DNA from 2 places in the Clostridium chauvoei genome. Region 2 is predicted to be linked to the other one. Evidence: predicted binding sites of a transcription regulator. Region 2 holds the regulator's gene; the other holds the start of a gene.

Region 1 (15,755 bases), 1.1 Mb from region 2:
TTTTTCAAAAACGTTCAAATAGTTTTTGAAAACAAATTAGAAAACTTTAAAGAAGTATCTAAATTACCTATAAGTTCATCAATAACTGTTATAGGTACTTTAGTTCCTACACCAGAAGCTAAACAACCATTTGAAATTCAAGCTAAAGAAATAGTAATTGAAGGATTATCTCAATCAGACTATCCTCTTCAAAAGAAAAGACATACTTTTGAATATTTAAGAACAATATCTCACTTAAGACCAAGAAGTAATGCATTCTCAGCTGTATTTAGAGTTCGTTCTGTTGCAGCTTATGCTATACACAAGTTCTTCCAAGAAAGAGGTTTTGTATATACTCACACACCAATTTTAACTGGAAGTGACTGCGAAGGTGCTGGAGAAATGTTTAGAGTAACAACTCTAGATTTAAACAACACACCTAAAACTGAAGATGGTAACATAGATTTTAGCCAAGATTTCTTTGGTAAAGAATCAAACCTTACAGTATCAGGACAATTAAATGCTGAGTGTTATGCTCTAGCCTTTAGAAATGTTTATACTTTTGGACCTACTTTCAGAGCTGAAAATTCAAATACAGCTAGACATGCAGCTGAATTCTGGATGATTGAACCTGAAATTTCATTTGCTGATTTAAAGGATGATATGGAATTAGCTGAAGATATGCTAAAATATGTTATTGAATATGTAATGACTGAATGTCCAGAAGAAATGGCATTCTTTAACCAATTTATTGATAAAGGAGTTATGGATAGATTAACTCACGTAATTTCATCAGACTTCGGAAAAGTTACTTATACTGAAGCTGTAGAAATTTTAAAGAAAGCAGATAAGAAATTTGATTATCCAGTAGAATGGGGTATCGATTTACAAACTGAACATGAAAGATATCTTACTGAAGAACACTTCAAAAAGCCAGTATTCGTTACTGATTATCCAAAAGATATCAAAGCATTCTATATGAGATTAAATGAAGATCAAAAAACTGTTGCAGCTATGGACTTATTAGTTCCTGGAATAGGTGAAATAATCGGTGGTAGCCAAAGAGAAGAAAGAATTGATGTTTTAACTAAGAGAATGGCTGAATTAGGTCTTAAAGAAGAAGATTATTGGTGGTATTTAGACCTTAGAAAATTCGGTGAAACTAAACATGCTGGATTCGGATTAGGATTTGAAAGACTTATAATGTATGTTACTGGTATGTCAAACATAAGAGACGTAATACCATTCCCAAGAACTACAGGACAATCTGATTTTTAATATAATAAACCCTAGTAAACAGTTTGTTTACTAGGGTTTATTTATTGTTATTTTACTAAATTGTAGTAAAATAACTAACTGACTATTTTAATGTCTGTCCCTAAATCTAAAATAAACATTAATCTGAATTTATAACATTCATAGATTTCTTTCTACTAATTATCACCTTTAAGTTTAATTAAAACTCCATTATCTACTTCATAAATATAGTCACTTAGCTCCTCTATATCCTGATATATATGACTTGTCATTAGTATTGTTTTTCCCTTTTCTTTAAGTTCTATTAACTTTTCTTTTAAGTTTTTAACTCCCTCTTTATCTAATCCATTGAAAGGTTCATCTAATATTAATATTTCAGGATCCTCCATTATAGCTTGTGCTATACCTAATCGTTGCTTCATGCCTAAAGAATATTCTTTTACTAACTTATTATCAATTGGATATAACTCTACAAATTTTAATATCTTTTCAATTTCTTCATTACCAATTTTATTTCTAATCTTTGCTAAAAACTTTAAATTATCAAACGCATTATAATTTGGTAAAAATCCTGGTTGCTCAATTAACGCTCCCACATCATCAGGAAAATCAACATCAAATCCTATTTTTAAACCATTCACCATTACATATCCAGATGTTGGTTTAATAAATCCACATATAGATTTTAAAATTAAGGTTTTTCCTGAGCCATTTCTTCCCACAATCCCGTAGCATTTTCCTCTTATAATATTTAAATTTATATTTTTTAAAACCGTTGTTCCTTTAAATATTTTTGTATAATTAACTATTTCTATTACATTATCATTCAAAAAATTACCCTCCTACTAATAATTAAATATCTACAATATCCTGTTTTTTGATTATAAATAGTCCTATGAAAAAATTTATTATTATAAAAGCAATAATAAATATCAAAGAACTCTTAAAATTCAATCCATTAAATCCACTCTCAAACATTTCGTATCTTTTTAGCATTCCATTATTAATCAAAAATATTTTGCAAAATTCAGTATTTTTAGGGTAAAATATTGGCGCTATATAAAATAGTATTCCTATAACACTTGCTTCATTTGATCTTGAAAAAATAGAATATAAATTATTTAAAAAAAGTTGTATAGCTACTACTGTCAAAATATTTAATAAAATAATATATAATGAAATACCATATTGATTTATATTTATTACGCTATTTATGTGTACTGGTGAATTTTGAAATGCTATATATCCACTTTTTATCAAAATTACAATTAGCGAAGATAAAAATAATACAAAAAAATATATACTTATTCTTATTATTATCGTTAAATTAAAAGCTATAAACCACTTTGCCTTGTTTTTAACTCTTGGTAGGACTAAAGTTGTACTTTCTCTAAATCTATCTATTGTAGATAAATTAAGCAAATTTAATACTATTATATATGGAGTAATCCATAATATAAAATAAAAATATTATATATACTATACTCTGTTACTAATCCACCATAAGTTTCTATAATAACATCTCCCATTAATACAGTATTATTATCTATTCCCATTAATCCATAATGTAGATTTGTTATTAATATACCTACAATAAATAAAATTAAAATTCGTAGCTTTTCATTATTTACCTTCAAATTTATACTTACTATTCTTTTAATCATCTTCTATTAATGCCTTTCTACTAAAGTATAGATTTAAAAATAATATTACAAATAAAAGTACTAAACTAATTATAATTGAAGTACTTAAAGAAGTAGTAAATCCATTATAATTTTTAAACTTATGCTTAAATATACTAGATATGGTACCCAATCCTATATATTCATTTATTTTAAATATACCTTCATTTAAACCATATGATTTAATATAATTTCACTCCATTTATTTTCAAATTTAAACATTAGAAAATTAATACTAAATACAATAACGAAAAAAGAAATTGCAAACAAAAAACTAAACACAATATTAGTTAAAATCTTAGATACAATCCATATTCTTTTTTCTTTAGTTCTTAGCATAATAAATTTTATATAATCACTTTTAGTATTAAAAAAAGTTGTTAAAATTATAATATAAGGAAAGTAGAAACCTAAAAGTAAACTGCCATAAGTTGTAGTTCTAAAAATTCCATCCCATATATTTAAATCTAAATTATAGCTATAACTTACTTCTACTAATCGGTTAGTAATAATGTAGATTACTATAGAAAATATTACTTATAGTCATATCTACACTTCTATAAAATTGACTAATGGATGATGGTGAATAGTTATATATATTTAGAATGGAACAGAACATACTTCCTAATATCCAAAATAGAAATGGTGAAAATATTATTGCTATCTTATTTTTGATAAATGCAGAAATTGCTAATCCAATACTAGCATAAGCAAAACCTAAACTAAAATTTATAAATATATGTATCATTATATAAACACCAAAATTTTCAGTTAATAATCTTATAAAGGGGCCACCCATTTTACCATATCCATAAAAACTAGTTATACTTCCTTTAAAAAAAGTAAAAATTAATATACTTAATATTATAGTTGGAATTATTATTGCTAATCCACCAGCAATTCCATTAACAAGTAATTTTGATAATATATATTTCCTATGGTTTATTCTCATATCTATTTGCTTAATAATGCCATATTCCTTATCTTCTATATATGACAATCCAAAAGGTAATACTGAGAGAATAGGCATTGTAACAATAGACATTAAGAATGAACTAAAAAATACTGAATATTTATTTAGACCGTTCTCTACCATAACTTTAGCCTTTTCTTGGAGTTCTAGCGTTTGGAGATCAGGGGCATCATAATTGAAAAATATGTATTGTTTAATATCAATATATACACTAATAAAAGCAAGTAATAATCCTATAATAATAACTATAATGAATTTTTTACTTGTAATTACTCTTTTAAGTTCATTTAATATCATGTTTTCTCCTCTTATACTCTACAATAATATGATATTTTTTACATTTTATTTTATTAATCTCCAAATTATTGTATTTTTACTAACAATAAGCTTATTTGTATAAATATCGTATTATATATTAAAACTTTTGACAACTTTTTACACGTTTTTTATAATTATATTTAATTATCACTAATTATTTTTATTATTTGTTTAACATATGTGTAATAAAAACCCTACTAGCTTTTAGAAAACTTAAAAACTAAAATAAAAACACAACTTTTCATGTAGAACAGTTGTGTTTTCATAATTGTAATAAACAATACTTTTAATATTACTACTAACTTACATATGTTTGTAAGTAAATTTGAATATAATCTAATTACTTAAAATTATTATAATCATTCTCTATTATTTTTGTCTCTTTTTTACTAATTCATATAATGTGCTTACCGGTACTCCTGTACCACCTTTTATTCCATATTCGCTTGATGATGAAGCCCAAGCTGTTCCTGCTACATCTAAATGTAACCAGGGTTTATTTTGAACAAAGGCTTCTATAAATAATCCTGCTGTTATAGTTCCAGCTAATCTACCACCACTATTCTTTAAATCAGCAATATCAGATTTAATTAATTTTTTATATTCATCAAAAGTTGGTAGTTGCCAAACCTTTTCTCCTGTATATTCAGATATTTCTTTTAGTTCTTTATAAAATTCTTCATTATTAGTTACTACCGCTGTTGTAGTTTCACCTAATGCATGCAATGCCGCTCCTGTTAATGTAGCAACATCTATAATTTCTTTAGCATTTTCATTTTCTATTATATAGTGAACTGCATCTACTAAGGTTAATCTTCCTTCAGCATCAGTATTTACTACCTCTATAGTTTTTCCTGCCATAGATCCTATAACTTCTCCAGGCTTATATCCATTTCCTGCTATTAAATTTTCACAAGCAGCTACTACAGCTATAACATTTGCTTTAAGTTTTCTTTTAGCAATTACAGACATTGCTCCGATTACAGCAGCTGCTCCACCCATATCAGATTTCATATCTACCATACTACCTGTAGGTTTTATAGAATATCCACCTGAATCATAAGTTAAGCCTTTTCCTACTAATCCTAATATATTATCTTTATTATCTTCATCACCAAAATACCTCATAATAATAAATTTAGGTTCATTTATTGATGCTTTTGCTACATTATAGAAAGCTTCCATCTTTAATTCTTTTATTTTCTCTAAATCATAAACCTCAACTTCAAATCCACTATCAACTCCAATTTTAATAGTTTCTTCTGCTAATGTTTCCGGGTAAATAACATTAGATGGCTCATTTACTAAATTTCTAGCTAGTATTACTGCATCTGCTAAAGCAGTTCCCTCTTCAATAAATAAATCTACTGATTCCTTAACTTCATTGTCTATATTATGAACGCCTATTGAAATATTTAATTCAACATTTTCCTTTTTAGATGTTTTATATTTATCAAAAGTGTAATTTGCTAACTTTGCTGAATATGTAAAAGCTTTAGCCATATCCTTTACTGATAATTTATTTGTATTTGGTACTCTTAAAAATATTTTTAATAATTTTAATTCTTTGCATTTCTTAATGCTTTTTCCAACTGTTTTTCTAATAATTTCTAAACTTAAGTTTTCTTCTTTGCCTAATCCCATTAAAATTACAGTTTGAAACTCTGAATTAACCTCTCTATTAAATATATAACTTTGACCTTCTTTTCCTTTAAATAAATCTCTTTTTTCTAATGAATCTATTACTTTATTAATCTCTTCATTAGGTGTTTCTAAATTATCCTCTAATAAATACATAATTAAAGTATCTACTTGTGAGCACGTCATGCTATTAAATGAAATATTCATTATTAAACTCCTTTCATTATTGTCTTTAAGACATAGTATTTCCTAAATTTAATATATCACACACTTCCATATTATTGTAATTATTTATTTTAAATTTATTCTAAATTTTTTTATTTTTTTGTATATAATTTCATTCTCTTGTCCATAATAAAAATGTAGATACAAAAAAACCTGTTTATTACAGGTCCCATCCCCCATTTATTTAAAAGCGCTTCGGCGCTTTTTTTGTTAAAAAATAAGAGTATGCAATTTGCATACTCTTATTTAAATATAACTGTATTATTTTCAAATCTATCTATTATAGCTAAAGATTCTACTCTTATCCCCATTTCTTCAAGCACTTTTCTTCCTTCTTGAAAACCCTTTTCTATAACTATTCCTACACCAATAATATTTCCTTCAGCTTGTCTAACTATATCTATCATACCCTTTGTTGCACAACCTTGAGCTAAAAAATCATCTATTATCAGTATATTTTCTTCCTTTTTTATAAAGTTTTTTCCTACTCTAACTTTATAAGTTTTCTTTTTTGTAAATGAATGTACTTCTGATTCAAAAACTTCTTTGTCTAAATTTAAACTTTCCGTTTTCTTCGCAAAAACTACTGGTACATAATCAAAATATTGTGAAACAATAGCTGCAATTCCTATCCCTGAAGCTTCTATTGTAAGTATTTTATCAATTTTTTGATCCTTAAATCTTTCCTTAAATGCTTTTCCTATTTCATTAAAAAATTTAATATCCATTTGATGATTTAAGAAACAATCAACCTTTAATATATTACCTTCTCTTATGTTACCTTCTTCTAATATTTTTTTCTTTAATGCTTCCATAATTACCTTCCTATCACTCATTTATTTATCTTCTCTACTAAAAATGTAATTTACAAATAAACATATGAATGTATAGTGGGTATAAAAAACATATACTCATCACTCATATATTCGTAGTTAGGATTTTTACGGTTTCCCAGTAGAGACACTTGAACCTTATTTTCAAGCATATACGAATCATATTATTCTTTTTTTAATCATTATAACATTACATTATTTAAATATCCAATAATCATATTAAAAGTCTAGAGTTTTTATAATTCCTGATTTAACGCTTTCTTTAACATCTATAATTCTTTGATTAGTAGAACCTCTATACTTTAAACTTTCATCCATTTTTGTTTTATCAAATCTCCCATCGACTAAAACATCTATATTATCTAAAAGATCTCTCCAACCTGGAATCTTATCAATGTTGTTTAATATATATTCAAAAGTATAACCTGAATAACTCCAGACATTTATATTATTATTTTTGAATTGTTTCGCCATATACGCAAATTCTTCCGCTCTCTCAAAGGGATCTCCCCCACTAAATGTCACGCCTTTTATCATCGGATTATCTAATACTCCTTGTATAAGTTCATCCATATTTCTATCTTCTCCACCAAAGAAACTATGAGTGTCTGGATTAAAACAACCATTACAATTATGCTTACAACCTTGTGAGAAAAACACTCTTCTTATGCCTGGTCCATTAACTAGACTTTCATATGCTATCCCTGATAATCTTATAGTCTTTTCCATATTATCCTCCACATCCTACTTCTTAATTTAATAAATACTTTTAATTTCAAAAGCTTGTCCATTATACTATTATACAATAAAAAAATAGTTATAGGATTAGGATTCGATACCCAATTCTATAACTATTTATTATTTTGTATTTTCCTTTAAGTAAAGTATACTTTTATACAATTTGGTAATTATTTTTATTTGTTCCTGTATGAGACTTTCTATCTTCTCTTTCATGGTATTTTCCCGGGCCAAATCTTTCGTCTAAACTTAAATACCCAGTAACTCTAGAAATACCTTGAATATCTAAACTTCCACACTTATTACACTTACTTTCATTACTACTTAAATAAGTCCCACAACTTTTACAGTATCTTATGTGGAAGTTTATTCCTAAATAACTTATGTTAGTGTACTTATATGCATAGTCTAAAATATCCATAATTGCTTCTCCAGATGGACAATCGTCTACTTCTAAATAACTTATATGCCCTGCATTACAAAGTTTATGGTAAGGTGCTTCTATATCTATTTTACATTTAATTGATATAGGGAAGTTTACTGGAATGTGGAAACTATTTGTATAGTATTCTTTATCAGTAACTCCTTTAACTATTCCAAAAGTACCTTGATCTTGTTTTATGAATTTTCCTGAAAGACCTTCTGCTGGTGTTGCATAACAACTCCAATTTAATTTAGTTTCCTCAGTAATTCTATCTGTATATTCTCTAATATATGATACTATTTTAACACCTAATTTTCTAACTTCAGTATCTTCACCATGATGCTTTCCTGTTAATGCTATTAAAGTTTCTGCAAGTCCTATAAATCCAATTCCCCATGTTCCTTGTTTTAGGATTGGTTCTATTGTATCATCAGGAGTTAACCCTTCTGATCCCTTCATTAAACCCTGACCAGCTACAAATGGTAAATCTTTAATTTTAAGATTTTTAAGTACTCCATATCTATGAAGTAATGATTCCTTTGCAAGGTCTAACTTCATTTGTAATATTTCAAAGAATTTATCTATATCTCCATTAGCTTGTAAGCCTATTCTTGGTAAGTTTATTGTAGTTGGCGCAATATTTCCTCTTCCTTTACATCCTGGTTCACCATTTATATTCTTCATTAGATAAGTTCTACATCCCATAGTTGCAGGCATATATCCCATATCATAATATTCTTTGTTGAAGTCTGCATCTATATTCATAAATGTTGGATTCATTCTTTTAGCAGCAACTCTACATGCTAATTTATATAAATAATGATATGGATCATTAACTTCTCTATTAACGCCCTCTTTAACTCTAAAAATTATGTTAGGGAATATCGGTTGCTCTCCCTTCCCTAATCCTTTTTCATATTCTAATAAGAAAATTTCACATACTAAAGCTGCATCCTCAGAGTTTGGAATACCTAAGTTTATAGAACTAAACGGTACTTGTGATCCTGCTCTTGAATGCATCGTATTTAAATTATATACAACGCCTTGCATTGCTTGATGTATTCTTTTCTTTAATTTTTCTTCTGTTAGTTTCTCTATCTTTTCTTTATCAATTCCTAGCTCTTCTAACTCATTTATTATTTCATCTCTCGTTGGCTTTACAAAAGCAGACATGTCATTATCAAAATCCGGGTGTGCTTGCCCACCAAACATATCATTTTGAGTTGATTGAAGTAATATACATGAAAGTTCTGCTGCTGTTTCTATTCTTCTTGGTGCTTTTATTGTCCCATATCCTGTATTAAAACCTTTTTCTAAAATTTCCCCTGTAGGTATGTGTAAGCAATTAGTAGTCAAGTTATAACTGTCTAAATCATGATAATATAAATCTCCATTTTCATGTGCCTTAGCTAATCTCTTTGGCATACTAGCTAAATTAAACCACTTATTAGATTCTGATGCTATTCTAAGTAACTTAGAACTAAAGTTATTACCTACATTAGCATTATCTCTATCGGTTTCGACACCAATTCTTTGAATAGCTGTCATTAAGTCTGATTTTATTTCTCTAACTTGTGTTCTTTGTGTTCTATAATTTGAATAGGCTATTTTTATGTCTTTATATCCACTGTCAAGTAACGCCTTCTCAACTAAATTTTGAATTTCTTCAACAGTTATTCTTTCTTGCCCAGACATTTCTATATAATTGATAACTTTCTGAACTGTATCTAGAACTTGACTTTCTCTAAGTCTTTTCCCGACCTCTTCTCCTGAGCTTTTAATTGCGTTTGATATTTTAACGGCATCAAACTCGACTTCCCTACCGTCCCTTTTCACTACATATAGCATACACTCAACCCCTATCGCACAATATCTTGTATTAATTTACTAGTAATTATTATACTCCATTACATTTTCATCATCAAAGATGCTAGGATTGACTTCGATTAACTATTCTCAAATTACATCAATATATCTTCATTTTTTACCCTTTTTTATAATAAACATAAATTTTTAAATGTACTCATATTTTTATATATCTATGTAATATATTGTTATTAAAAGCCACATATAAACTTAATATTTTAAAAATTTAATTTAATAAAAGGGGATTATATTTATGAAACGAATTTTATCAATTTTAATATTTTTATCACTTTTTTCATTGATTAGTTGCTCAAATAAGGAAAGTAATCCTGTTGATGTCTTTAACGAAATAGATAAATCTCAACCAATATATTCCTATTATACTGGTGAAGAAATTTCTCAAGACTTAAATAATAACACACCTTTTATGGTTATGGTAGAGAATTCTGTTTATGCTAGGCCACAAAGTGGTTTATCTTATGCAGACGTAATTTATGAAACATTAGCTGAAGGGGGAATTCCTAGATTTATGGCATTATTTCATAGTAAACAACCAAATGCTATTGGCCCTATAAGAAGCGTTAGACCATACTTTTTAGATCTTGCTCATGAAAACAATCTAGCCTTTGCTCATTGTGGAGGCTCATCTGAAGCATTAGCAACAATCTCAGAAGATGAATCAATTATGAGTATAAATGAAATTTCAAATGGCAAATATTTTTGGAGGGATGATAAAAGATCTGCTCCCCATAATTTATATACATCATCTGAAAATATATTAAATTCTATAATAGATAAAAAGTTTAATTCAACACCAAAACCTTTTGCAACATTTAATAGTGAATATTATTCAAAGGAATCTCTTAATACAATAAAAAATATAAACCTTAATGTAAATAGATTTTATAATACCTCATATATATATGATAATGGGGAATATATAAAATATATGGATGGTGAAGTAGCTATTGACGCTTTAACAGATAAACCATTATCTTTTGCTAATGTAGTTATTCAAAAAACAAATATTCAGCTTCAAGCAGATAATAATCATATAGATATAGATTTAATCGGAGAAGGGGAAGGATATATTTTTTCTAACGGAAAATATGTAAATGTACTTTGGAAAAAAGAAGATAAAAATTCAAAAACAACTTTTTACGATTATTCCGGTAATGTAGTACCTTTATCTCAAGGAAAAACTATATGGCACATATTAGATAAAAATTCAAATATAACTTTTAGTTAAAAATCACCATAAGGTGGTTTTTTTATTTTTAAGAATAAATTTAATTAAAACAAGAAATCATATCAATAGTGATAATTTTAGAATTTTATCAGTATTGATATAATAATCTATTATGATATAATATAATTAACATTAATCGGAAATTATTAGGAGGAGTACACATGCAAAAAATAGCTTTATTAACCGATAGTGCTTGTGATTTATCATTAGAAACTTTAAAGGAAAAGAATATAAAATTATTACCTTTGAAACTTATCTATTCAGATAGAGAGATTCAAGACAAAATAGATATTACAGCAGAAGAAGTCTATAATAATTTAGAAAATGAAGTGCCAAAAACTTCTTTACCAAGTTCAGAAACAATTCACACTATATTAACTGATTTAGAAAACGAAGGCTTTACACATGTTATAGCTATCACTATATCTAGTGGGTTATCTGGAACATTTAATGCTATAAGATTAGCTTTAGAAGATCACCCTAAATTAACTTCTCATGTGTATGACAGTAAAATATTAGCATTACCTCAAGGACTTCTAGTTATGGAAACTTGTAAGTTAATTGAAGAAGGTAAGTCTTTTGAAGAAATTGTTAGTTCTTTACCTGCAATACATTCAAATATAACTGGATATTTTACTATAGATACATTAGAATACTTAAAAAAAGGTGGTAGAATAGGTAGAATAACTGGAACTTTAGGAGAAATTCTTCACTTAAAACCAATTATAACTGTTGATGATAATGGTGTTTATTATACTATTTGTAAAGCTAGAGGACATAAACAAGCTTTATCAAAACTTACTGATATACTAAAAAATGAATTAAATAAATGTAAATGTAAAGTTTGGGTTCTTCAAGGTGGAGCTCTTGAAACTGCTGAAAAATACTTACAAACATTATTAAAACTTGATAATATAGTGGATATTGGTATTTCTGAAATTAGTCCTGCCTTAGGAGTTCATGCTGGTCCTGGTTTAATAGGTTTAGCTATTCAAAAGGTACAATAACATGGATAACTTTAGCTTTAATAGTATCGATGATATTAAAGCAGAGGAACAGCGAATTCATGAGGAATACAAACAAAAACTAGCCGAACTAAAAAAAATCCAAAAAGAAAGAGAATCAGTTGGTCAGGTTTTTACTAAAGGATTACTTCCTATATACGTTCTTCACATTTTAACTTTAGGTCCAACCAATGGAAATGAAATAGCTCATAAAATTGGTGAAAATACTAATGGACTTTGGATTCCTAGTACTGGTGGTATTTATCCCCTACTAAAAAAATTAGAGAAGAGTGGTTATGTTGTAGGCAATTGGGATGATCCTCATAAAAAATTTCAGAAATTCTATTCTTTAACACCTGCAGGTTTAGAGGAATATAAAAACAAAAAATTTCTTTTAAAACCTAAAATAGAAGAATCACTTAAAGTTTTTAAAATAATTTACAAAGATCTATATCTTTAAGCGTCTTAATGACGCTTTTTTTATTTAATCCAATTATTACAGCTTATTATATAATTATTTCTACAAATAATAATTATATAATAAATTTATAAATCTATATAAATTAATAAAATTATAACCTTATCACTATTGATATAGTTATCAAATATGATATATAATTGATATATAATTAGAAAGGGGGCTATATATTTGCAAAAGATAGCAATTTTAACGGATAGTGCATCTGATTTATCTTTAGAAACATTAAAAGAAAATAACATACATCTATTTCCTTTAAGAATCTTATACTCAAACGAGGAATTTGAAGATAAAATTAGCATTACTCCTGAAGAGGTTTATAACAGACTTTCTACAGAAATTCCTACAACATCTCTTCCTAGTCCTAAGACTTCTGCTAAAGTTCTAAAAGATTTAGAAGCTAATGGATATACTCATGTAATAGCAATCTCTGTTTCTAGTGGATTGTCTGGAACATTTAATGCCTTTAGATTAGCATTAGAAGAGCATCCAAACCTTACCTCTTATGTATACGATAGCAAAATCATAGGATTCCCTCAAGGAGTTCTAGTATTAGAAGCTGCTAGACTCGTTAAAGAAAAAAAATCTTATGATGAAATAATACAAGAACTACCTAGAATTCGTGAAAACATAACAGGTTACTTTACTTTAGATACCTTAGAGTATCTAAAAAAAGGTGGCAGAATAGGTAAATTAGCAGGAACTATAGGTCAATTTTTACACCTTAAGCCAATTATAACTATGGATGAGCATGGAGTTTATCACCCATATGCTAAAGTTAGAGGAAGAAAACAATCTTTATCTAAAATGATTGAAGTTTTAAAAACTCATCTAGATGAATCTAAATGTAAAGTTTGGATACTTCAAGGTGGTTGCATGGATGAAGCTCTTTTATTTGCTGAATCAGTTAAAGCATTACATAATTGCGAGTTTATGGGCATAACACCTGTAGGCGCTATGGTAGCTGTTCATTCAGGTCCTGGTATGATGGGACTAGCAATAGAAAAAGTATAAATTTTAAAAAATGTTGAGTAAAGTTAAAAGATACTCAACATTTTTTGTATTATAAGTAACCTTTTTGACCAAACTAATATTATTAACTTTTAGGTGGTGTTAGTTTGAAAGGTAAAATAATAGATTACAGTAATTTTGAAGCTTTTGTTTGCTTAGAAGATGATACAATTATAAAACTTCCATTATCAGAGGTAGATAATTATACATCTATAGGTTCAACTGTAAATATATCCTCGCAATCAGGAAGTTTTGGTTACTGTAATAATCATTCTTCCAAAATTTACAAAGATAAATTAGTTGACTTTTTTTAGAAATAACTTTAAAATATAACCTATATTTAACAATTGCTAGGGGTGCCATTGGCTGAGAGATGTTTTTAACATTAACCCTTTACCTGATCTGGATAATACCAGCGTAGGGAAGCTTATGTATGATATCTATATTACATTTTCATGTATATATTAGTATATCTTATATCTCCTAGCACAAGTATAAGGAGGTATTTTTTTATGTCAAATTTTATTTCTACTCTAAAAGAAAGCTTTTCAGTTTTATGGGACAACCCATTATCAATAGTCACAGTTATTGGTGGCGTCATACTTTTACTTGCTATAATAAAGTTCAAAAATATTAAGCTTGATGCTAAAATAATGACTAGAATCGGTATAGCTCTTGCTCTTGCAACTATACTAAATATGATTAAATTATATGTATTACCAAATGGAGGCGGTAGCATCTCATTAGGTAGTATGGTTCCTATAATATTAATCGCTTATATGTATGGCCCACAAATAGGATTATTAACAGGGTTTTTATTTGGTATAATAAGTTTAATATTAAACCCTTATATTCTACATCCTATTCAAGTATTATTTGATTATCCATTACCATACATGGCTGTAGGTTTTGCAGGATATTTTAAAAATAATAAGATGATTGGAACAGCTGTTGGTATGACTTTAAAGTTTATATTCCACTTTATATCAGGTTATGTATTTTTCGGAGCATTTGCACCTGAAGGATGGTCACCTGCTTTATATTCTTTAGTTGTAAATGGAACAGCTGTAGGTGGAGAATTAATTATTTGTTTAATTATTATTTTCTTCTTACCTTTTGATAGAATTATTAACAACTTATCTAGTAAACAAGCAAGTATAAGTTAATTTTAACAAAAAAAGTTCTACCTTAAACTCAAGGTAGAACTTTTTTATTAATCTACTGTTATTGCACTTACTGGACAACTTGATTCAGCATCTTTAGCTTCATCAACATTTGCATCTGGAACTTCTGTAACTTTTGCTACAGCCTTTCCATCATCGTCCATTTCAAACACTTCTGGACATACAGATGGACATAGTCCACAACCTATACAAGTATCCTTATCTACATTAGCTTTCATAACTCTCATCCTTTCTAAATAACTTCAATTATATTATTCCCAAAGAAAAAAGAGTTATGTATTTATTAATATAAACCTTCAAATATTAATGCGTATAAATCATTATTTCTTACGTATTCTTCTGCTTTTCCTTGCTCTAAAGCTTCTGTTAAATCTAAATTTATAGGAAGTTCACCTAATAATGGTAAACCTAAATATTCTGCATGTTCTTCAGCTGATTTTTTGCTAAAGACTTTAATTTTAGTATCACAACCAGGGCAATTAATATATGCCATATTTTCTATTACACCTCTTACAGAGATACCCATTTTTTCAGCCATTATTACACCCTTTTTAACTATCATAGATACCATGTCTTGAGGTGTTGATACTATTACTAACTCAGTTAAAGGGAAGCTTTGCATTATAGTTAATGTTATATCTGACGTGCCTGGTGGCATATCAATTAATAAGTAATCTAAGTCCTCCCAGTTTGTATCAGTAAATAATTGTGATAATACTCCAGTTGCCATTGGACCTCTCCAAATTACTGGTTCATCTTCATTAGGAATTAAAAGATTTATTGATATAACCTTTATTCCACTTTCAGTTTCTACTGGAAAATATTTTACACTAGTTTCTCCTATAGGTTGCATCATAGCTCTTTTTTCATTTATTCCAAAAAATCTTGGCATT
Region 2 (15,755 bases):
CAAGAAAAAACCTAGCATTACTACTAGGTTTTACTTATGTTAAATAATTTGTTTTTTTATCTTAACTGTAAATTTTGTTCCAACTCCCAAAGTTGAATCTACATATATATCTCCATTAAAGGTTTTAGCAATATGCTTAACTATAGCAAGTCCAAGTCCAGTGCCACCTTTAGCTCTTGATTTATCCACTCTATAAAATCTTTCAAAAATTCTTGGAATATCTTCTTTAGGTATTCCTATGCCATTATCTTCAACTGTTATATAAGTAGAATTTCTTTTATTATGAATATTAATTTTAACTAAACTTTTATTCTCTGAATATTTAATAGCATTCTCAACTAAATTTAAAATTAACTGTAGAAATTTATCTCTATCTCCAACTAGCATCCCTTTATTATTATTTACAAATTCTATTTTAGTCATCTTTTCATCACATTGTGTTTTAACCATATTAATTACATTTTCAATTACTTGTACAGGGTCAAACTCTTCATTTCTTGAAATATGATTATTTTCTATGTTCGATAATACTAAAATATCATTAATTAAACGTGTTAATCTTTCCGCTTCGTTATTTATTATATCTAAAAATTTATTTCTAGTCTCTTCATCATTTACTATTTTTAAAGTTTCTGCAAAGCCTTTAATTGAAGTAAGAGGAGTTTTTAACTCGTGAGAAACATTTGCAACAAATTGACTTCTCATATTTTCTAATCTTTTTATATCAGTTATATCTTGAACTGCTATAACTATACCTATCAATGTACCTTTTATACTTATTATAGGAGCTTTTTTAATTCTAATTTCTCTTTCTATTGGATGCAATAATTTTATTTCTCTTGTTTCTATAGCTGGCATTTCTTTTATGAAATTTATAATGTCATAATCTATAATGTGCTCTCCTATTTTTGCTCCTATTATCTCCTTATTAATCCCAAATACTCTCTTTGCATAAGGATTTATAAGCATAACTTCAAGGTTATTATCTATAGCTATAACACCACTTTCCATGCTTTCAAGTATAGCTTCTAGCTTGTTTTGTTTATCTACTGAATCATTTATTTTGCTTTGTAGTTGATCTGCCATATTATTAAAGGTATGTGCTAAAGACCCAATTTCATCTTCTTTATAAATAATTGCTCTTTTATTTAAGTCTCCATTTGCTATTTTATATGTAACTATTTCTAACTCATTTAATGGATATGTAATTGCTCTTATTAATTTCAAAGATAATGCTAATGATAAAAGTGTTACAAATATAATTACAACTATATAATAATTAAAATATTTAAAAGTAAAAAATCTAATTGCATATGTTGGTACAGAAGCCCTTATTACGTAATCTTCGGATATCTTTGTTGCATAATAAACTACATTTGTTCCTTCTGTCTCACTAAATCTACTTGAAGAAGCTTCTTCATCTTGAAAGGCTTTTATTATTTCCTGCCTATTTAAGTGATTTTTAAGACTTTTATTTGTACTATCAAATACCACTTTTCCAGACTTATCTATAATGGTAAATCTAACATTATTATTATTTATCTTAAAATTACTTAATGTTTCTTTACTATAATTATCTATATTTATTATAATTTTATTATAATTTTTTAACGTTTCCTTTGTTTTATCTATCTCTTTTAAATTTACTAAACTTATAAATAAACATGTTACTATTATTAATGCAAATAAAACTGTTATTATAGATGAATTTATTATTTTTCTCTTCATTTTCTAATCATTTAGGGTAAATCTATACCCAACACCTCTTATAGTCTCTATAAATCTAGGGTTTTTATCATCTAGTTCTATCTTTTTCCTCAAATATCTAATATGAACATCTACCGTTCTAGTTTCACCTATATATTCATATCCCCAAATTTTATCAAGTAACATATCTCTTGTTAAAATTTTCCCTCTATTTCTTATAAGTATATCTAAAAGTTCAAACTCCTTTAAAGTTAAATCTATCTTTTTAGAAGCCAAATAAACTTCTCTTCTTTCAAAATTTATAGATAAATTATCATAAGTGAAAGTTTCAAGTTCTTCTTTTGATGGTGCTACTCTTCTTAATACTGCTTTAATCCTTGCAAGTAACTCTCTAATTGAAAATGGTTTTGTTATATAATCATCTGCTCCTAATTCTAATCCTAATATTTTATCTAACTCTTCTCCCTTAGCAGTTAGCATGATAATTGAAGTATTTTTAAGTTCTTTATCTCCCTTTATGACCTTACAAACATCAAAACCATCTATACCAGGTAACATCAAATCTAGTAATACTAAACTCGGTTTGTTTTCTCTCGCCATTTTTACTGCATCATTTCCATTGCTAGCTGTTATCACATCATAACCAGAATTAATTAAATTATAGCTTATAAGTTCAACTATATGTGCTTCATCATCTACTACTAAAACTTTCTCATGTGCCACTTCTTTCATCCCCTTTTACTTTATATATGCAAATGAAAATAATCTGCCATAGGTTCCAACTGATGCTCTATATGAATGCATTTTTAGATCTTTACAACAATGAGTACATATATCTAATGAATATACATTTTCATCTAGTATTCCTGCATTTATTAAATCTTTAATTATTACAGTTTCCATACTTAAATTTCTTCCATCAAATAATAATTTTTCTTCTATTCCAGTATGTTTTATAAAATCTTCTTTTAATTCTTCTGAAATTTCATAACAACATTTTCTTATATGTGGACCTATAAATGCTTTTGTAGTTTTTAAATCTATATCATACTCTTTTATCATCTTATCTAAAGTTTTTAAAACTATAGAATTAAAAGTCCCCTTCCAACCACTATGAATAGCTGCTATTACTTTTTTTTCTTCATTTATAAGTATTATAGGGGTACAATCTGCTGTAAAAACTCCAATTGCAGTTTTTTCTTCATGTGTTATAACTGCATCCCCTTCTTTATCTTTTATAGAGTTATATTTATTATATATATAACTTTTATCACTATGAATTTGGTTTAAATATTCTATATTATCTAAATTAAAATCAGCTTTTATACTATTTAAATTATCCACTCCATCTTGTGTATGTTTATTAAAACTTCTATTATTTTCTGCCGTTGAAAAAACAATACTTATATTATTTAAATCTAATTTTAAAAAGTCCTTATATCTTTTAAAATCATCTATTGTTAACTTTTTCATTTATACACCTCTTAAGAATATATTCTAATATATTTTAACATTTAACTAATAGTTTTTCTATTTATTTTAAATATATTATCCCTTTTTAACATACATTTAACTAAAAAAGCTTATTAGCATACGCTAATAAGCTTTTAATTTTTAGATACTAAACTTTTAATTTCTTCTAAAAATGTATTTATATCTTTAAATTGTCTATATACTGAAGCAAATCTAACATATGATATTTCATCTATCTTTTTTAATCTATTCATAACCATCTCACCAATATGCTCTGATTCTACTTCTGTTATCATTTTATTTGAAATTGTTTTTTCTATATCTGACGCAATTTTTTCTATTTGCATTCTTGATATAGGTCTTTTTTGACAAGCAATAATTAATCCATTTATAATTTTTTCTTTATTAAAATTTTCTCTTGTTAAATCTCTTTTAATTACTAATATAGGAATATCTTCTACTTTTTCGTATGTTGTATATCTCTTGTTGCACTTTAAACATTCTCTTCTTCTTCTAATAGTTGTATTATCATCTGTTGATCTTGAATCTACTACTTTGCTTTCTTCAAAGGAACAAAAAGGACATTTCATTATCTTCACGCCTTTCATATCTTGTTATTAATTCCAGTTTCCCATGTTATTATTATACTATATATTTATAATTTTTCTAGATATTATTTTTAAATTCCTCTTTTATAATATCTGTTGTATCAACTAATAGTACATCTATACCTGCTTTTTTTACATGATCCCAAGGAACTTCTATATCTTCTTCTTTACTAAACCAATTTTTATCAATAGATGGTAATATTATAGCTACCACTTTACTCTCCTTAATATCTATAACAACATCTTTAACGAATCCTAATTTAGCACCATTTTTTATATCTATAACTTCCATTGATCTTAATGCATTTAATGAATGTAAGATTAAATCACTATCCATATTTTCATTATTTTCTTCATTCATCATACCACCCATAAAGTTCATTCTTCATCCCCCCATACATTATATATTAATTATTATATGCATCTCCTCTTTAATTAATGCTTTAGCTAAAATGAAGATTTATTATCCTCATTTTAGCTTTCCTTTAATGTTTTTATAGTTTTTATCTTTGGCGATAGGCTATGAAAAATATATAAAAGAGCTCAAAAATTGAGCTCTATACATATTTTTTCATGTGCTTTAAGGCTGTCTTTTCTAGTCTTGAAACTTGAGCTTGTGATATTCCTATTTCGTCAGCTACTTCCATTTGTGTTCTTCCATTAAAGAACCTTAATGTTAAAATTAATTTTTCTCTATCATTTAATTTTTTCATAGCTTCCTTTATAGATATGTTTTCAAGCCAATTTTCATCGCTGTTTTTAGAATCGCTGATTTGATCCATGACATAAATAGCATCTCCACCATCATGATAAATTGGTTCAAAAAGAGAAACTGGATCTTGAATGGCATCAAGGGCAAACACCACTTCTTCTCTTGGTAAGTTTAACTCCTTTGCTATTTGAGAGACGGTTGGTTCCTTATTATTGTCCTTTATAAGTCTATCTCTAACTAAAAGGGCCTTATATGCAATATCTCTTAAAGATCTGCTTACTCTTATTGAGTTATTGTCTCTTAAGTACCTTCTAATTTCTCCTATTATCATAGGAACAGCATAAGTTGAAAACTTAACATTTTGACCTAAATCAAAGTTATCAATGGCTTTCATAAGGCCAATGCACCCTACTTGAAATAAGTCATCTACATTTTCTCCTCTATTATTAAACCTTTGAATCACACTAAGGACTAATCTTAAATTACCTTTAATAAAAGTTTCTCTTGCAGTAGTATCTCCTGCTCTCATACTAAGTAGTAATTCTCTTTTTTCTTTTTCTTTTAATATTGGTAATTTTGAAGTATTTACTCCACATATTTCTACCTTATTAATGATCAAAATCATCAACCCCTTCGGAAGTAATAACATACTGCATTTAAAAGTATTTCCGATAGAGTTTACTTTTATACTAAAGACAACCTAAATCATTTTATTGATTTCTTTTTTAAGTCTACTTATTATCTTTTTTTCTAGCCTTGAAATATATGATTGTGATATCCCAAGCATGTCAGCTACTTCCTTCTGAGTCTTTTCTCTTGTTCCATTTAACCCAAATCTTAATTTTACAATTTCTTTTTCTCTTTCATTAAGATGTTTTAATGCTAAAAATAATAATTGCTTGTCTACCTCATCTTCTATTAAATTATAAACAGTATCATTTTCTGTTCCCAAAATATCCGATAACAATAATTCATTTCCATCCCAATCTATGTTTAAAGGTTCATAAAAGGATATCTCTGCTTTTACCTTACTATTTCTTCTAAGATACATAAGAATTTCATTTTCTATACACCTTGAGGCATAGGTTGCAAGTTTTATTTTCTTTTCAGGATTAAATGTATTAACAGCTTTTATAAGTCCTATTGTTCCTACTGATATCAAATCTTCTACACAAACTCCTGTATTTTCAAACTTTCTTGCTATATATACAACTAATCTTAAATTTCTTTCAATTAATATATCTCTAATTGATTCATCGCCTTTTATTAATTTATTAACTAGTTCCTCTTCTTCCTCTTTCTTTAGTGGTGGTGGTAAAGAATCATTTCCCCCTACATAGTGAACTTTACTTTTAAATAACTTTAATTTTTGTATAATTCTATTTAATAATACATCTAACCTTAACATACTCTCCTCCTATATAATACCTCTTGATAATAATGCATTAAATTCATTTTCTTTACTTAATTTATTATTCTTGCAACTGCAAATAATTGCATCTATAGTTCTCCAATCTTCATTTTGTTGTCTAACCTTAATCTTTTCTCCTTTGAATCCCTTTAATTTACCATCCTCACCTATAGTGCTGTATGAGATATAATAAGCCTTTTCATCTGGTATATTCATAGTATCTATTAGTTCATTTTCAACTATAATACATGGCAAATTAGTTACTGGCTCTCTTAGTTCATTTCCTGTATCTAAAAATCCTTTCAAACATACTTTTTTTTCATTGTAAGAAAACTCGATATCATATAATAAATTTTTAATTAAAGCTCTTTCTCGTAAATAATCTACAATCCTAACTATAACTATGTATAGTATCATTATTGAAACAATTATATATTTTATTGAATAATTGCTTATAATAAAATCTTTTGAAATAGAATATTGATTTTGCATTAATGAAAAGGTAAAACATATTCCACATAATGTAAAGGACCCTATAAAGAAGGTAATCACTGCCTTTATTATAGTTCCTAAAGTTCTTTTTTTAACCGTTAACATTATCATAATTAATGCTACTAGTATTTTCCCAACTAATGATGTAAGTACAGGAATTTTTATAAATAAAGCTAGAGTATATAATCCTCCAAGTACTGCCCCTACATAAATACTCTTCCTATACTCAAATCTTAGTAGCTTCATAGTAATTAATAATAAAAATAGATTTACAATAAAATTCTCAATAAAAACTACATCAACATACACAACCATTCCTTGTTCCTCCCTTGTATTAAATTATAAACTTTGATACTTCAAAATTTTGTCATAATAACTAACCTTTAAATATATTTTTCCCCCTTGTTTTTTACATTTAATTACAGTTATGTAGTTTATTAATTTAAATATATCTACCTTAATTTATTTTTTATAAAAATAAAAGACGAGGATTTATGAATCCTCGTCTTTTAAATACTATAATAAACTTTTAAGTAAATACTTATTTTCTTGATCTTAAGAAACTTGGTATATTAACACTATCTGTATCAATATCTAATAATGGATCTACTCTCTTTGGCTGCTCCATAACTATTTCTTCTTTTTGTACTGTTTCTTTTACTACAGTTCTCTTTTCTACTACAGGCTTTTCTACAGATAATGAATGGTTTTCTTCTTCAAATCCAGTTGCAATAACTGTAATTCTAATTTCATCTGTTAGAGTTTCATCTATAACAGCACCAAATATTATGTTAGCATCTGGGTCAGCAGATTCTCTTACTATATCAGCAGCTTCATATACTTCAATAGCTCCTAAATCTACGCCACCTGTAAAGTTAATTATAACTCCTGTAGCTCCATCTATTGAAGTTTCTAATAATGGTGATGAAATCGCTTGTCTTACTGCATCTTGAGCTTTATTATCTCCAGTACCATGTCCAACTCCCATGTGAGCTAATCCTTTATTTAACATAACAGTTTCTATGTCAGCAAAGTCAGCATTAACAACCCCAGGAATTGTAATAAGGTCAGATATAGCTTGAACACCTTGTCTTAATACATCATCAGCTAATTTAAATGAATCTAGAAGAGTTGTCTTCTTATCAGCCATTGATAATAATCTTTCATTTGGAATGATAACAAGTGTATCTACAGCATTCATTAGGTTTTCAATCCCCATTTCAGCATGTCTCATTCTTCTTTTCCCTTCAAATGGGAATGGTTTAGTAACAACACCTACTGTTAATATATTCATAGCTTTTGCTATTTCTGCAACTACTGGAGCTGCTCCTGTACCTGTTCCACCACCCATTCCAGCTGTGATGAATACCATGTTGGCACCTTTTATTGCTTCTGCTATTTCTTCTCTGCTTTCTTCTGCAGCTTTTTTTCCTATTTCAGGATTAGCACCTGCGCCTAACCCCTTTGTAAGCTTATCACCAATTTGAATTTTAACATTTGCATGAGATAACATTAATGCTTGTTTATCTGTATTAACAGCTATAAATTCAACATTTTTTAAACCTTCAGCTATCATTCTATTAACGGCATTTCCACCGCCGCCACCACAACCAATAACTTTAATATTGGTTAATTCTTGCATATCTACTTCGAAATCTAACAAAACAATTCCTCCTTTAGAAAATATCTACTAGTAATTTTTACTTTGTTCCACATATTATCTTCTTTTCTATCCTATCTTTTCACTAATTCATTATGGCTTTGCAAATTAAATTCTTCTTCACATAATATAATTTTAACTCATTATGTATATCTTTAACAATAGTAAAAGAGTCAAAGTTGAAGAAATTTGTAATCCCAATTGTTTTTTTGTAAGACAATAGATTTATACTACTATTTATCTTAATTATTAATTCCTTAAAAGAAATTAATACAAATGCCATAGAAAATTATACTACTATTCCTATAAAAATAGCCAGTATTTTTGAATTTAACTTTAATAAAATTCAACATTTCTTTTATTCTAGCATCTAAAATCAAATAAAACAACTGTTTATCTACATTAAGTGTTTTAATTCTAATTATATTTTATTTTACATTTAATAAATAAAACTTTTCTTTCATTCTTCTACATAAATATTAAGATATTTATGTTTTAAGAATGTAATTATACTAACACCCTCTCCCATTTTATTATCTTTTGTTAAAAGCAATAATCTTATAACTATTTAATTAGCTTAAACCTTTTTACTATATAATTAATTCTTTAACGAATTTGTACGCTTCTAATATTAAGCTTCTAATTTAATATATAGCTTTTAAGATTATATTTAGAGTTTTATATTATGTAAAGCCTACTTAAATGAAATTTTATACCCATTAGATTTACAATAACTCCATTCTAATCTGCTTGAAGACACTACTATATATACTATTCAACATTAATATAAATTTTCCTTCATAAAATTTATTCCAAATTATAGATTTATAAAAAAACATTAAAGATGTTAACTAAAAGTTAACATCTTTAATGTTTAAAGCATCATTATTCTCTTTATAGTTTCTCTATCTACTGAGTAACTAAAGGCAGTTTCTATACTTATAATGCCTCTTCTATATAATTCTGAAAGAGACATATCCATTGTTTTCATACCATATTTATTGCCCGTTTGTATAGCTGACTCTATTTGATAAGTTTTTCCTTCTCTAATTAGATTTTGTATTCCTGGAGTTGTTACCATAGTTTCCATTGCTACTACTCTACCTGAATTATCTGAATTAGGTACAAGTTGTTGAGATATCACACCCTTAAGCACAGCTGATAGTTGTACTCTAACTTGTTGTTGTTGATGTGGTGGAAAAACATCTATAATTCTATCTATCGTTTTAGCCGCACCTATAGTATGTAGTGTGGAGAATACTAAATGACCCGTTTCTGCTGCCGTTAAGGCAATAGAAATAGTTTCTAAATCTCTCATCTCTCCTACTAAGATAACATCTGGGTCTTCTCTTAATATTGCTTTTAAAGCACTTTCATAACTTTTGCTATCTTTTCCTATTTCTCTTTGATTAATTATACACTTATTATGTTTGTGTAAATATTCAATTGGATCTTCTAATGTAATTATATGAGCTTCTCTTGTGTTGTTTATTTCATTTATCATAGCTGCTAAAGTAGTGCTTTTTCCACTACCTGTAGATCCTGTTACTAAAACTAATCCTCTTTGATTTTTTAACATATCTTTTATAACATTTGGATGTTTAAGTTCATCAAGTGTTGGTATCTTTAAAGCAATAACTCTTATTGCAATTGCATCACTATTTCTTTGTTTAAATATATTCACCCTAAATCTTCCAATTCCAGGTAATGAGTAAGATATATCTAACTCTCCTATTTTATTATACTCTTCATATCTGGCTTCCAATATTTCATTTGCAAAAGCTTCCATATCATCTGGTGTTAACTTATTAGTTCCAAGTTTCATTAATTTCCCATTATTTCTTATAATAGGCGGTAACCCAACTGTCAAATGCAGATCTGATGCTTCTGCCTCTATTGTCTTACTTAGTAAATCACGTAAAAAATACATTTTTATCCTCCTCTTGCATCATAGAAAAGCCCTATTAGTATTATATTCTATAAAAATCGTCACATTCCTTTTTTTTAATACATAATGTTTCAACAGGAGGATATATATTTTATTTGCTTGACATTTCTTTTTTTAACTTTTTAAGAGCCTTCTTTTCAATTCTTGAAACATATGATCTAGATATCCCCATAAGAGCAGCTATTTCTCTTTGTGTTCTACACCTTCCATCTATTAATCCATATCTCATTTTTAATATTTCCCCTTCTCTATCACTTAGAGAAACCCCTATCTTACTATATAATGATTTTATTTGGAGGTTACTTTCCACTTTTTCTAAAACAGAATCTTTTTCACTACTTAAAACATCAATTAAACATATTTCATTACCCTCTTTATCAACCCCTATTGGATCTTGAAGATATACTTCACTTTTTTGCTTTTTATTATTTCTAAATAGCATTAATATTTCATTTTCAATACATCTAGATGCATAAGTTGCAAGTCTTGTTCCTTTAGAACCATCAAAAGAATCTATTGCTTTTATTAACCCTACTGTTCCTATTGATATAAGCTCATCTACATCTTTATTCGGAAAAGTATATTTCTTAACTATATGTGCAACTAATCTTAAGTTCCTTTCTATAAGAACACTTTTAGCTTCTTTATCTCCTTCCTTTAAAAGTGCTAAGTAATACTGCTCTTCTTTTTCATCTAAAGGTTTAGGAAATGTATTACTACCTGCTATATATCCTGTTAAAAATATAGAATTACATAACAGTTCTATTATATTTGATATAAAAAACACTTAACTTCCTCCTAATAGTGCTTATTATATACTATGATTAAGTACGAAAAAATTGCTTATACTATTAAAAATAAAGTTGGAATACTTTTTCATTTACTTTACATTTATATACTAAAAGTTAAGAAAATAAAAAAGCTCAATATATGAATATTAAGCTTTTTCTATACTTATAACTATTTTGCTATAGCTGTTACTACATCTCTAAATATAGGAGCACCTGTATTACCGCCACCTAGATCTCTACCATCTGGATGTTTTTCTCCTATATGTGGTGCAATAACTACTATTGTGTACTTTTTACCATCTTTAATGAAGTATCCAGCAAACCATCCATGATTTGTACCACCTTCACCTGTTGAGGTTCCTGTTTTACCACCAATTTTAACACCTTCAACTTTCGCTTCAAACCCTGATCCTTCCCATATTACTTTTGACATTGTCTCTTGAGCTATTTTAGCAGAAGTTTGACTAAATATTCTTACTGACTCATTTTTAAACTTATGTATAGAATTATTATCTTTGTCTAATACCTCTTCGATTATTGTAGGTTTTATATATACACCATCATTTACTACTGTATTATAAAGACCTGCCATTTGTAATGGAGTTACCATAGTCGCTTGACCTATAGAAATATTATTCATACTATCTTCTCTTTTAGGTTTAACTCCTGTAGCTTCATTTGTACTTTCTCCTTCTAAACCTAAAACCCTTTGAAATAACCCCATTTTTTGGATATAATCCATAAATTTATCATACCCAATTAATCCACCTACTTTTGCAAAAACATCATTACAAGAAATTTTAAGAGCATCTTCTACAGACATAGTACCATGTGCATAAGATTTTCCGTGTTTACTACAAATAACTCCACTACATACAAATGTATCAGTAGGACGTATTAACCCTAAATCTAATCCTATAGTTTCTGTAATTACTTTAAAAATTGATCCTGGTTCATATCCAAGTTGCTCTATACCTAAATTTACATTTGCTTGACTCTCATCCTTTTGAACCATAGCTCTTATTTTACCAGTTTCTGCTTCTGAAACTACTACGCCAACATTTTTTAAGAAACCGTAGTCTTCTCTTTTTAATATTTCTCTTATTTTATCTTCCCACTCTTTATTTATAGTTAACTTTATATTTTTATTATCTGCCCCTTCATCTACTTCACCATCACTATAAACAGCTTTATCATCTAAATAAAACCTTGATTTGGGATATTTATTTTCTCCTATATATTTATTTAATTCCCATTGTAATGAACCTTCAACTTCTTCTTTATCACCTATTTTAGATAAAAAATTTTCTACTCTCCAAGCTTCCTTCGAATCAACTTCATCGTATACGTATGTGTAAATCCCTTTTACATTCTCTAATTTATTTATTTTATTGTATGTTTCTTCACTTACTCTATAGTATCTTTTTCCACCTTCATTCATGATTTTTGTATAATTAAAATCAGTATCTTCTGACTTCATAATAAAATTAAGAGCCATTAAATCTTCCAAAGTTTCTTCATAATTATTTAGCATGAAAGGTTTTGTATCTAATACCATTATATACTTTTTGCTATAGTTTAACATATCTTTTCCATTGGTATCTAATATCTTATATCTAACTTGTGAAATATCTTCAGTTTGATGATTTGTCATTTCTCCTGTAACCATTTCTGTAGGATGAACCTGAAGAAAATAAAGCCTTCCCCCTAAAGCTATCAACAAAATAATGAAAATTCCAAATGTTAATCTTATTCTTTTTAAATTAATTAACTTCTTTCCACTCAAATAAAACACCTCCCTAGGCTTAATTCTAGCCTAGGGAGGTGTTTTTTATACAACTATTTTAATATATCTTTTATTTTGGTAACCAATATATCTATAGCTACTTTATTTTGTCCCCCTTCTGGAACAATAATATCAGCATATCTCTTTGTTGGTTCTGTAAATTGCATGTGCATTGGTCTTACAACACCTAGATATTGTTCTATAACAGATTCTACAGTTCTTCCTCTTTCGTTTATATCTCTTACTAATCTTCTTAAAATTCTTATATCTGCATCAGTATCCACATAAACTTTTATGTCTAAAAGATCTCTAATTCTTTCGTCTTCTAATACTAATATACCTTCAACAATTATAATGTCTTTAGGTTCTATTCTTACAGTTTCTTTTGCTCTATTATGTGCTGAAAAGTCATAGATTGGTTTTTCTATTGCTTTTCCTTCCATTAAAGATTTTAAATGATCTATTAATAAATCATTATCAAAAGCTCTTGGATGGTCGTAGTTTGTTTTAACTCTTTCATCCATTGTTAAATGACTTTGATCTTTGTAGTACATATCTTGTTGTATCATTGCTATGCATTCATCTGCAAAACTTGAAAATATAGCATCTGCAATGGTACTTTTACCTGAACCAGTTCCTCCAGTTATTCCTATTAATATTGGTTTTTTCATTTTGGAAATCCTCCCCGCTTATCTTATAGTTTTAATGTCTTTTTTCCCTTAACTAACATATCATTTTCTTTTAAAGGCACTTCTACCTTTGCAGTAAACATCATATGGGCTCTATTTGCAACATTTGTTTGAATTTCTTTTTCCAAATCAAACATTTCTTTAAGCTCTACATCAAAATATGGTGTATGTGCTCTTAAAACTTCTACAGTATCATTTTCAAACACTCTATTTTTTTGAAGAATTGTTGCAACTTTAGTTTCCGGGTCATAAGACTTAACTATACCTACAATGTCATAATCTCTAACATATGATGATTCATCATAGTTTTGTTCTCCACTTTTTCCAAAGAAGAAACCAGTATGGTATTGTCTATGGCTTATTTTTAATAGTGTTTCCATCCACTCTTCTTTAAATTCATAGTTTTCAGGATCTTCCATATAAGAATCTATAGCATCTCTATATGCTTTTACAACTGATGCTACATAAAACTCACTTTTCATTCTTCCTTCAATTTTTAATGAATGTATTCCACTCTTAATAAGTTCTGGAATATGATGTATCATACATAAATCTTTAGAGTTCATTATATAAGTTCCATTATCATCCTCTACTACTGGATAATATTGTCCAGGTCTTGTTTCTTCAACTAGATGATATTTATATCTACATGCATTAGAGCAAATCCCCTTATTTGCATCTCTACCTAGCATATAGTTAGATATTAAGCATCTACCTGAATATGCTATACACATAGAACCATGTATAAATGCTTCTAATTCACATTCTTCTGGTAAATTTGCTTTTATTCCATTTATTTCATTGAATGTAAGCTCTCTTGCTAATACTATTCTTTTTACGCCTTGATCATACCAAAACTTAGCTGCTTTCCAGTTTACTGTATTTGCTTGAGTACTTAAATGTATTTCTAAATCTGGTGCAACTTCTTTAGCTGCAACTATTATTGAAGGGTCTGCAACTATTATTGCATCTATTCCTAAATCATTTAGCCCCTTTATATAGTTTTCAACTCCAGTTAAGTCATGGTTTCTTGGGAATACATTCATAGTTACATATAATTTTCTTCCTCTTTCATGACAGTACTTAACACCTTCAGCAATTTCATCATTTGTAAAATTATCTGAGAATGCTCTTAAGTTTAATTTCCCTCCACCTATATATACAGCATCGGCTCCAAAATCTATAGCTACCTTTAATTTTTCTAGACTTCCTGCTGGTGCTAAAATCTCTGGTTTTTTCATATTTAATTACCTCCTTTTAGTCACTGCAATTCCATCCCCCATTGGTATTACAGATGTAATTAGCTCTTTATCTTTTGATACAAGATCTAAATATGTTCTCATTCTTTTCACTATTGTTATTTTTCTTCTTTTTACTAAATCATTTGATGCAACCATACCCCTAAATAGAACATTATCTGCAATTATAATTCCATCTTTTTTTAGTAATCTAAGACAATGTGGTAAAAAATGATTATAATGTCCTTTACCTGCATCCATAAATATCAAGTCATATGGTTCTTGTAATTCCTCTAAAATTTCTAAACAATCTCCAGACTTTATTTCAATTTTATCTTCTAAATTAAACTTTTTAAAGTTTTCTTTAGCATATCTTATCATATTTTCATCACGCTCTATAGTAGTAATACTTGGATTTGTTCCTGATGCTTCATACATTAATGTAGCTGAGTATCCTATAGCTGTGCCTAATTCTAATATTCTTAAAGGTTTTTTCATATTAACCATAAATTCTAAAAATTTTGCTGTTTCTTTTTGTGCAATGGGTACTCCATTTTCCTTTGCAAAATCTTCTAATTCCTTATATTTACCTTCATTTTCTCCTATTAAACCTCTAATATATTCTTCCATATAATCATAGGTTATTCCACTCATTTTATTCCTCCAAATAGCCAAGCTCTTTTAGTTTTCTCATAAATTCATGTTCATCACTTGTAAAGAAGTGATGTTTCATATCCTTTTCTAAGACATAGAATAAATAATCAGTTGAAGCAGGTTTTAATGCTGCTAAAATTGATGGCATTCCTGGATTTGATATAGGTCCTATAGGTAATCCATTAATTTTATATGTATTATAAGGTGAATCTATTTCTAAATGTTTATTTAAAACCGTTTCAACATGTTCACCTAATGCATATATAACTGTAGCATCTATTTGTAACTTCATACCTTTTGATACTCTATTAGAAATTACAGATGATATTAATGGTCTTTCCTTATCTACTCTAGCTTCTTTTTCTATCATTGATGCTATTGTAATTATAGTTTCTACATCTTCATCAGAAACTTTCATATTGGTTTCTTTTAAAGCTTCTTTAAAGGCTTCTTCAAATCTAGAAATCATAGCTTTTACTATGTCTTTAGGACTTTCATCCTGTTTGATAATATATGTATCTGGAAATAAATATCCTTCTAAATTATACCTTTTACTGGAATTTTTTTTAACAAAACTAGGTAATTC

Evidence for each region. Region 2 encodes NrdR, which represses ribonucleotide reductase genes. Its sites were predicted from a motif close to CACNANATNTNGTG; they were not measured.
Region 1: a site for NrdR is predicted at 9,936-9,949, ahead of nrdD (anaerobic ribonucleoside-triphosphate reductase). Genes of this name have one in related genera too.

What each region holds. Positions count from the first base shown of each region.
Region 1 covers NZ_CP018624.1:2,476,729-2,492,483, forward strand. Annotated here, with positions in the region: gene asnS (asparagine--tRNA ligase) at 1-1,257, shown strand, start outside; gene BTM21_RS11720 (ABC transporter ATP-binding protein) at 1,413-2,066, opposite strand; gene BTM21_RS11725 (hypothetical protein) at 2,089-2,658, opposite strand; gene BTM21_RS11730 (hypothetical protein) at 2,670-2,900, opposite strand; gene BTM21_RS11735 (membrane-spanning permease) at 3,421-4,188, opposite strand; gene BTM21_RS11740 (leucyl aminopeptidase) at 4,579-6,060, opposite strand; gene BTM21_RS11745 (xanthine phosphoribosyltransferase) at 6,318-6,890, opposite strand; purine riboswitch at 6,985-7,086, opposite strand; gene nrdG (anaerobic ribonucleoside-triphosphate reductase activating protein) at 7,128-7,637, opposite strand; gene nrdD (anaerobic ribonucleoside-triphosphate reductase) at 7,801-9,918, opposite strand; gene BTM21_RS11760 (DUF3048 domain-containing protein) at 10,190-11,185, shown strand; gene BTM21_RS11765 (DegV family protein) at 11,347-12,192, shown strand; gene BTM21_RS11770 (PadR family transcriptional regulator) at 12,194-12,649, shown strand; gene BTM21_RS11775 (DegV family protein) at 12,839-13,681, shown strand; gene BTM21_RS11780 (hypothetical protein) at 13,786-13,992, shown strand; TPP riboswitch at 14,021-14,119, shown strand; gene thiT (energy-coupled thiamine transporter ThiT) at 14,191-14,844, shown strand; gene BTM21_RS11790 (ferredoxin) at 14,892-15,080, opposite strand; gene BTM21_RS11795 (Mrp/NBP35 family ATP-binding protein) at 15,146-15,755, opposite strand, start outside.
Region 2 covers NZ_CP018624.1:1,397,992-1,413,746, forward strand. Annotated here, with positions in the region: gene BTM21_RS06590 (sensor histidine kinase) at 40-1,728, opposite strand; gene BTM21_RS06595 (response regulator) at 1,732-2,430, opposite strand; gene BTM21_RS06600 (purine nucleoside phosphorylase YfiH/LACC1 family protein) at 2,446-3,180, opposite strand; gene nrdR (transcriptional regulator NrdR) at 3,315-3,770, opposite strand; gene BTM21_RS06610 (YlmC/YmxH family sporulation protein) at 3,847-4,170, opposite strand; gene sigG (RNA polymerase sporulation sigma factor SigG) at 4,346-5,119, opposite strand; gene sigE (RNA polymerase sporulation sigma factor SigE) at 5,201-5,908, opposite strand; gene BTM21_RS06625 (sigma-E processing peptidase SpoIIGA) at 5,918-6,718, opposite strand; gene ftsZ (cell division protein FtsZ) at 6,945-8,066, opposite strand; gene BTM21_RS06635 (type IV pilus twitching motility protein PilT) at 8,938-9,993, opposite strand; gene sigK (RNA polymerase sporulation sigma factor SigK) at 10,103-10,798, opposite strand; gene BTM21_RS06645 (penicillin-binding transpeptidase domain-containing protein) at 10,972-12,597, opposite strand; gene udk (uridine kinase) at 12,642-13,259, opposite strand; gene BTM21_RS06655 (peptidase U32 family protein) at 13,283-14,518, opposite strand; gene BTM21_RS06660 (O-methyltransferase) at 14,525-15,169, opposite strand; gene mltG (endolytic transglycosylase MltG) at 15,171-15,755, opposite strand, start outside.